DNA from 2 places in the Allorhizobium sp. GW101-3B10 genome. Region 1 is predicted to be linked to the other one. Evidence: predicted binding sites of a transcription regulator. Region 1 holds the regulator's gene; the other holds the start of a gene.

Evidence for each region. The regulator PhoB, encoded in region 1, activates phosphate uptake and scavenging genes when phosphate is short. The targets are predictions, from matches to a motif close to TGTCATNNANCTGTCAT.
Region 2: the regulator PhoB is predicted to act here: its motif matches at 1,821-1,837, upstream of AC07Y0_RS20240 (NAD-glutamate dehydrogenase).

The regions. Positions count from the first base shown of each region.
Region 1 covers NZ_JBWKZR010000001.1:3,376,789-3,381,247, reverse strand. Annotated here, with positions in the region: gene pstB (phosphate ABC transporter ATP-binding protein PstB) at 1-631, shown strand, start outside; gene phoU (phosphate signaling complex protein PhoU) at 678-1,391, shown strand; gene phoB (phosphate regulon transcriptional regulator PhoB) at 1,422-2,105, shown strand; gene AC07Y0_RS16780 (GcrA family cell cycle regulator) at 2,259-2,795, opposite strand; gene AC07Y0_RS16775 (aspartate aminotransferase family protein) at 3,233-4,444, shown strand; gene argF (ornithine carbamoyltransferase) at 4,453-4,459, shown strand, end outside.
Region 2 covers NZ_JBWKZR010000001.1:4,110,093-4,114,551, forward strand. Annotated here, with positions in the region: gene AC07Y0_RS20240 (NAD-glutamate dehydrogenase) at 1-1,804, opposite strand, end outside; gene pdxY (pyridoxal kinase PdxY) at 1,993-2,871, shown strand; gene AC07Y0_RS20250 (carbonic anhydrase) at 2,954-3,595, shown strand; gene AC07Y0_RS20255 (hypothetical protein) at 3,646-3,774, opposite strand; gene AC07Y0_RS20260 (GGDEF domain-containing protein) at 3,773-4,459, shown strand, end outside.

The sequences.
Region 1 (4,459 bases):
GTCTACCTTCCTGCGGTGCCTGAACCGGATGAACGACACGATCGACGGCTGCCGGGTCACCGGCAAGATCACACTGGATGGCGGGGACATTTACGACCCGTCCATCGACGTCGTCGAACTGCGCGCCCGCGTCGGCATGGTCTTCCAGAAGCCGAACCCGTTCCCGAAATCGATCTACGAGAACATCGCCTACGGCCCGCGCATCCATGGCCTCGCCCGCTCCAAGGCCGATCTCGACCAGGTCGTCGAAAGCAGCCTGCTCAAGGCCGGCCTGTGGAACGAAGTGAAGGATCGGCTGCAGGAGTCCGGCACCGGTCTCTCCGGCGGCCAGCAGCAGCGCCTTTGCATCGCCCGTGCCGTCGCCGTGAGCCCTGAAGTCATCCTGATGGACGAACCCTGCTCGGCGCTCGACCCGATCGCCACCGCCAAGGTCGAGGAACTGATCCACGAGTTGCGCGCCAATTTCACCATCGTCATCGTCACCCACTCGATGCAGCAGGCCGCCCGCGTGTCGCAGCGCACCGCGATGTTCCACCTCGGCCTGCTGGTCGAGGAAAACGACACGGACAAGATGTTCACCAATCCGGACGATCAGCGCACCCAGGACTATATCATGGGCCGCTTCGGCTGAGCCGGCGCTTCCATCCGAGCGGACACCAAATTCAAGGACAACGAACATGTCGGCATCGCATATCTACACCGCCTATGACGAAGAACTGAAATACCTGATGCGCCGCATCACCGAGATGGGCGGCCTTGCCGAACAGATGGTCGCCGACAGTGTGCGGGCGCTGGTCAACTCCGACGCGGCGCTGGCGCAGAAGGTCATTTCCGATGACGTGATCATGGATGCGGCCGAGCGCGAGATCGGCGACAAGGCGATCATCACCATCGCCCGCCGCCAACCGGTCGCCGCCGACCTTCGCGAGATCATCGGCGCGCTGCGCATCGCCAACGACCTGGAACGCGTCGGCGACCTCGGCAAGAGCAATGCCAAGCGCGTCATGGCCATCCAGGCGACCGGCGTGCCGCGCAAGCTGGCCCGTGGCCTCGAACACCTCAGCGAACTGGCCCTGATCCAGCTCAAGGAAGTGCTCGACGTCTACACGACGCGCTCCGCCGAAAAGGCCAAGTCGATCCGCGACCGCGACGAGGAAATCGACGCCATGTACACCTCGCTGTTCCGCGAGCTGTTGACCTACATGATGGAAGATCCGCGCAACATCACCAGTTGCACCCATCTGCTGTTCTGCGCCAAGAACATCGAGCGCATCGGCGACCATGCCACCAACATCGCCGAGACCATCTACTACATGGCCACGGGCGACCAGCCCGAAGGAGAGCGTCCGAAGGACGACCTGACCTCCTCCTTCGGTGCCATCACCGAATAATCCGGCTGCATCGAGAGGTTATCGACCGACATGCTTCCCAAAATCGCCGTCGTCGAGGACGAGGAAGCCCTCAGCGTCCTGCTCCGCTACAATCTGGAGGCTGAAGGCTACGAGGTTGAAACGATCCTGCGCGGGGACGAGGCGGAGCTTCGCCTGCAGGAACGCGTTCCCGACCTGCTGATCCTCGACTGGATGCTGCCCGGCGTGTCCGGCATCGAGCTTTGCCGCCGTCTGCGCATGCGCCCCGAAACCGAGCGCCTGCCGATCATCATGCTGACGGCGCGCGGCGAGGAGAGCGAGCGGGTCCGCGGGCTCGCCACCGGCGCCGACGACTATGTCGTCAAGCCGTTCTCGACGCCGGAGCTGATGGCCCGCGTCAAGGCCATGCTGCGCCGTGCCCGCCCGGAAGTGCTCTCCAGCGTCCTGCGCTGCGGCGATATCGAGCTGGACAGGGAAACCCATCGCGTTCACCGCAAGAGCCGCGAAGTGCGCCTCGGCCCGACCGAATTCCGCCTGCTGGAGTTCCTCATGGCTTCGCCTGGCCGTGTCTACTCACGTTCGCAGCTGCTGGACGGAGTCTGGGGCCACGACATCTATGTCGACGAGCGCACGGTCGACGTGCATGTTGGACGGCTGCGCAAGGCGCTCAACTTCTCCAACCTGCAGGACGTCATCCGCACGGTCCGCGGCGCGGGCTATTCGATGGAAGCCTGAAGGGCGCAGTCGATCCCAACGGACAAACAGAAAACGGGCCCGCGTGGCCCGTTTTTCGTATCCGCCGGCATCAGATGGCCGGCCAATGGGTCGTGTCTCGCGACAGGGCCAAGTCCGGGCGGCAGGCCGCCCGGCACTTCTGTCCGATCCGCCTTAGCGGGCTGCCGCGTTCGCTGCCTTGCGGCGCTCGCCGACCGGCTGATAGGCCAGCTTGGCGTGATAGCCGCAATAGGGCGAAGTATCCGCGGATTCGCAGCCGCAGAAGTGGAAGTCGTCCTTCATCGGGTCGCCGATCGGCCACTTGCAGGTGCGTTCGGTGAGTTCGGTCAGCGCCAGCTTGCGCGAAATCGGCAGGACGACGCCACGGCTCGGGGCGACTGCGATCTCCTCGATGCCGTCGATTTCGATCTCTTCCTTGAGCATGTTGGTGCCCGAGGCGCGGGCGACGGTGCGGGTCGTGACGCGCGACGCGAAGGTCGTGGCGCGCGGTGCAGCCGCCGGGCGCTTGGCTGCCCGCGTCGCAGCCGAGCTGCCGCCGGCCTTGGCGCGGCCCGGAAGGTTCAGTCGGTGAACCTTGCCGATGACGGCATTGCGGCTCACACCGCCCAGTTGTGCTGCGATCTGGCTCGCGCTCAAGCCTTCCGACCAAAGTCGCTTGAGTTTTTCCACGCGCTCATCTGTCCAATTCATGCCGTTATCTCTCCGCCGCTCGCGATTTGTGATGGCAGAATCGCTCACCGTTGCTTCGGAAGGATCCGAAACAAACTCGCCTCGATACTGTCGGTGACTGGTTCCGCCGCATGCAGTTTCTTTATTGACTATTAACCTAGTGCCGGGCTGACTCCGTGACAAGAGTCGGTCGAATCATCGCGAATCGATTCTGGAGTTTTCCCCAACTTGCTACCCTGGCGCGTCGCGGCCGCTCGCGTGGTCAAACGACGCGGTCTTGCTCCCGGCATGGTCGAAAATTCAGGCGCGCCGCGCTGTTTCGTTGACAGGCAAGGTCGAAATGTCGATAGTGCCCCCGCCGCCGCAAGGCGGCATTTTTGATTTTTCAAGGCACCGTTCGCCGGGAGATCAAAAGCGTCCGTCGTCCCGTCAAGCCCTCCCGAAGGAGTGTTTTCATCATGGCAGAAGCCTCTCCCCTCTATCAGACCTATATGCGCGCGCCCTTGCGGTTCGAGCGAGGCGAGGGTGTGTGGCTGGTGACCGAGGGTGGCGAACGCTATCTCGACTTTGCGGCCGGTGTCGCGGTCAATTCGCTCGGCCATGCCCATCCGCACCTGATCGAGGCGCTGACGACGCAGGCCGGCAAGGTCTGGCATCTCTCGAACCTCTATGACGTCCCCGGCCAGGAGACGCTCGGCCGCCGGCTGACCGAAGCGACCTTCGCCGATCGCGTCTTCTTCACCAATTCTGGCGCCGAGGCGCTGGAATGCGCGATCAAGACGGCGCGCCGCTATCAGTTCGTCAAGGGCCATCCCGAGCGCTTCCACATCATCACCTTCGAGGGCGCCTTCCACGGCCGCACCATCGCGACCATCGCCGCCGGCGGCCAGGAGAAATATCTCGAGGGCTTCGGCCCGAAGGCGCCCGGCTTCGACCAGGTGCCCTTCGGCGATCTCGATGCCGTCAAGGCGGCCATCACCGATCAGACGGCCGCGATCCTGATCGAGCCGGTACAGGGCGAGGGCGGCCTGCGCACCGCGTCGAACGAATTCCTCCGGGCGCTCCGCCAGATCTGCGACGAGAACGAACTGCTGCTCGTGCTGGACGAGGTCCAGTGCGGCGTCGGCCGGACCGGCAAGCTGTTCGCCCACGAATGGGCCGGCATTACCCCGGACATCATGGCGGTCGCCAAGGGCATCGGCGGCGGCTTTCCGCTCGGCGCTTGCCTCGCGACAGAAGAGGCCGCCTCCGGCATGAAGGCCGGCACTCATGGCTCGACCTATGGCGGCAATCCGCTCGCCATGGCCGTCGGCAATGCCGTGCTCGACGTCGTGCTGGCCGACGGTTTCCTCGACCACGTCCGCGAAGTGGCGTTGATCTTCCGCCAGGGTCTCGCTTCGCTGAAGGACCGTTATCCCGATATCATCGAGGAGATCCGCGGCGAAGGCCTTATGCTCGGCATCAAGGCCAAGGTGCCCAACACCGACCTGCTGATGGCGATGCGCGAGGAGCATGTGCTGGGTGTTCCTGCCGGCGACAACGTCATCCGTCTCCTGCCGCCGCTCATCGTCACCGTCGAAGAGGCCCGCGAAGGGTTGAAGCGCATCGAACAGGCGGCCGAGCACCTGCAGGGCAAGCTCGCAGCGGCGTCATCGAACCAGGGCAGGTAAGCAAAGACATGGCAT
Region 2 (4,459 bases), 730 kb from region 1:
GTTCCATGTCGTGCAATACCACGAGACCTTCGCGTTCGGTGCCTTCGTTGATGCCGATGTCGAAGGTGCGCTCGCTGATGACGTTGAAGCCGAGGTTTTCGAGCAGCGGCACGCGGCGTGAGAGCGGCAGGTGCGCGCCGGCGTGGAAGATCTTGAGATAGAGCAGCGCGCGGTCTTCGCCCTCGACCTCATGAAAGGCGATCGAGATCGGCACTCCGTCGAGGCAGGCCTCGATATGGCGCAGGTCCTCGACAGCGTCTTCCGCGGTGAAGGCCTCCTGGAACGCCTGGGTGACGGAAAGCCGCGGCGCGTCGCTGCCCGCGAGCGTGGCGAACCGGTCGTCCCAACGTGCGGTGATCTCGCGCACGGCTTCCTCGAGCTTGGCCTGGGCGATGCGCGGCGTCTTGCCTTCCGATCGGCCGATGATGATGTGGACGCGTGCCACGCCGCCCTCGGGGAAGGCCGGATAATAGGCCGAGACATGGCCCTCGTAGACGGTCTTGAAATAGTTGCCGATCTTTTCGCGCACGATCGAGTTGTAGTCTTCGCGCGGCACATAGACGATCAGCGACACGAAGCGGTCGAACTGGTCGATGCGCGGCAACACGCGCACGCGCGGCCGCTCCGCCAGATCGTTGATCTGTTCGCAGAACTTGGCCAGCAGCTCGGTGTCGATCTGGAACAGGTCGTCGCGCGGATAGGATTCCAGCGTGTTTTCGAGGATACGGCCGGAATGGCTCTGCGGGTCGAAGCCGAAATGGCTGATGACCTTTTCGACCTTGGCGCGCAGAAGCGGAATCTGGTTGACCGAGGGCGTGTAGGCGGTGGCGGTGAACAGGCCGACGATGCGCAGCTCGCCGATGACCTTGCCGTCCGGCCCGAAGCGTTTCACCCCGACATAGTCCATGTAGGCGCGGCGATGCACGACCGACTTCACATTGGCCTTGGTGACGATGAGGAAGTCCGGGCCCTGCAGGAAGGCGAGGATTTCCGGCGTGGTGGTCACCGCATGCCTGCCCTGTCTCAGCACCAGCACGTCCGGATCGGACAGGATCCCGAGCCCCTGGCCGAGGCTGCGCTCGACCTTGGCGTCGGCTCCCTCGCCGGAATAGATGTATTCGCGCATGCCGAGGAAGGTGAAATTGTCCTTGCGCAGCCAGTCGAGGAAGGCGAGCGCCTCGTCGCGGTCGGCCTTGCGGCGCCCGGCGACGGTGGTCGACAGTTCCTGCATCGCCGCGTCGAGCAGCGAGAGCATCGGCTTCCAGTCGGTGAAGGCCATCTTCACCTTGGCCAGCACGCCGGCGAGATTTTCCTCGAGCGCTCGCGCCTGTTCGGCGCTGAGCGGCGCGAGATGGATCTGCATGTAGCTGACGCGGATCGCTCCCTCCGCCTCCTGCTCCGGTACCGACAGGCTGATCTCTCCACCGGGCGTCAGCGACAGGATCGGATGGATCGCCATGGTGATGTCGCGATAGAGGCTGGTCACCTCGCCCATGACCGAATCATAAAGGAAGGCCTTGTTGTGATCGACGATCGACAGGATGCTGACGGGAACGCCGTTCGGCGTCACGTCATCCGCCGCCTCGATCGTGATGCGCGGCGTCTCGCCGTCCCAGGCTGCCAGGTCCGCAGCTGCTCGAACGGCAGAAAGGGCAAGCATTTCAGGCGTGTAGATATCGAGGTCGTCATTGCTGGCACGGCCGAAGAGAGTTCCCGGGTCGATGAAAGCCTCTTCATTCGCGACCGCGATGCGGCGGGCGCTTTCGAATTGTTGCTCTCTTCGGGTTTTCTTGCTCGCGACCATTGTTCACTCCCTCCAATGTCATTCGCATGTTGCGCACATGTACAATAAATTTTCTTGTCGAAACATGAGCGATCCCAGCTTTCTATGTGGAAATTTGCGGCATTCCGATATCCGATACCGAGGACGCCGATATTGACAGGCTGGGGCGAAAGGGCCGATCAACGGCGCAACCAAATGGATCTTCAGTCATGACAGAGCAGTCGCAGGGCGCGGTCATCGTCATCTCGAGCCACGTCGTGCGCGGCTCGGTCGGCAATCGCGCGGCGGTTTTTGCCCTTGAGAGCCTCGGCTTTCCCGTCTGGGCCCTGCCGACGGTGGTGCTGCCGTGGCATCCCGGACACGGTCCGTCGACCCGGCTCACCTTCACCGAAGACGACTTCGACCATGCCGTCGACGACCTTATCCGCGCACCCTGGCTGTCCGAGGTGAAGGCCGTCCTGACGGGTTATTTCGGCAATGCTGCCCAGGCCCGTTCGGTGGCGCGGCTGGTCAAGGCGCTGCGCGCACGCGATCCCGACCTTCTCTATGTCTGCGATCCGGTGATGGGCGATGTCGGTGGTCTCTACATCCGCGAGGAGACGGCGGTCGCGATCCGTGACGAACTCATTCCACTGGCTTCCGTCGCCACCCCCAATCGCTACGAGCTGGAATGGCTGGTCGGCGGCAAGCTGTCGTCCAATGCGGAAATCATCGAGGCGGCGCTGTCGCTTGGTCCCTCGCGCATGCTCGTCACTTCTGCGGTGCCGATGATGGCCGGCGGGACCGGCAATCTCTATCTCAGCGGAAAACACGCCCTGCTCGCCGAGCACCGGCTCATCGACAATCCGCCCAACGGGCTCGGCGATCTCACCTCGGCGCTGTTCCTGGCGCGGTTGCTGGCCGGCGTGCCGGACGAGCGCGCCCTGCAACTGACGACGGCGAGCGTCTTCGAGGTGCTGGCGCGCACCGCCAAACGCGGCGGTGACGAACTGACCCTCGAAAGCGATGCCTCCAGCCTCTCGACGCCCATGGCGCTTGTCCAGATGCGCCACCTCATGCATCCATCCCAGCGCCCGAAGCGCAGCTAGACGCGATTCGCTCTGCTGCTTTGCGTTCGAAGCTTGCGCGAAGCTGTTGCCTTCAGGGCCGGCCCGCGCTAATCGGAAAGACATGAAGCGCTTCCCAACCACTCTTCTCAATGGCTACCGCAACTTCATGAGCGGCCGTTACGTCGATGAGCGAGAACGCTATCGCGTTTTGGCGGATCAAGGGCAGAAGCCGCATACGCTGGTGGTCGCCTGCTGTGACAGCCGCGCCGCGCCCGAGACCATCTTCGATGCAGGCCCAGGTGAACTCTTCGTGGTGCGCAACGTGGCGAACATGGTCCCGCCCTACGAGCCGGACGGCCAGTACCACTCCACCTCGGCCGCGCTCGAATTCGCCGTCCAGGCCTTGAGGGTCCGCGATATCATCGTCATGGGCCATGGCCGGTGCGGCGGCATCCGCGCCGCGCTCGATCCGAATGCGGAGCCGCTTTCACCGGGCGATTTCATCGGCAAGTGGATGGGGCTCGTCAGCACCGCCGCCGAGCAGCTGCAGAACAATTCGGTGATGACCGCCACCGAACGCCAGACGGCACTCGAACGGATTTCGATCCGCAACTCGATCGCCAATCTGCGCAGCTTTCCCTGCGTGAAGATCCTCGAGGAGCGCGGCAAGCTGCAGATCCATGGCGCCTGGTTCGATATCGCCAACGGCGAATTGTGGATCATGGACCCGGATACCCGCGACTTCGTCCGCCTCGAGCCGTGACGGAAGAGGCCTCGGCCTCTCCTCTTTTCTGCTACTAATTTAGAGAATGTTTATGCCGAGCCGGTAAAGATGTCCGGCTCGGCCGTGGTTCGCCACCATGGCTGCGAGCGATCCTTCGCGATCGACAGGACAGCGGCAGGTGTGCGGATGGATCTGCAAGCTACGAAAAAGGTCGTCATGGCGGCCCTCCTTCTGCCCGGCCTGGTCATGGGCGCCGAGGCCGTCCTCCTGATCGACGGCGCGCTCAACAGATTGCGCATCCTCGAAGCAGACAAGAACTATGCCTATGTCACCTCGGATGCTGGCCGGCTCGGCTCTTCGACCATTCCGACCGAGGCGCATGAGACTATCCGCTACCTGTCCGAGCCCGGCGAGGCGAACCCTGTCCGTCTGCAGCAGGCCCGCGGCGCCGTCGACCGGGACTTCGCCCGGCTGATGACGGAACTCGCCGAATTCGGCGACAAGCGGCCGGTGCTCAGGACCTATGGCGAGAGACTGCGCCTCGCGGTCGACGGGATCCATCGCTACCGCATCCGGGTCGACAACGGCAATGCTGTGACCGAAGAGATCATCGGCCGATATAAGCCGGCATCCGACATCAATGTCGACCTGGTCGACGTTCTGCGCTTCGAGATCGCCGATCCGGTGCTGTCCCGCAAGCTCCACATGTTCGTCAGCCTGCTCAAGGCCAACGAGTCGGGCCTGGTCGCCGGCTTCTACGGAACGGAATATCTGCGCGGCCGCACCCTGTCGGCCGGCGACCTGGACACGTTCGTCCGGGCGGCGGCGATGAAGAATGAATCGCTGCACCAGCTCGCGGTGCATCTTTCCAGCGCCAGCCTGAAGCAGATGCTCGACTTCGAG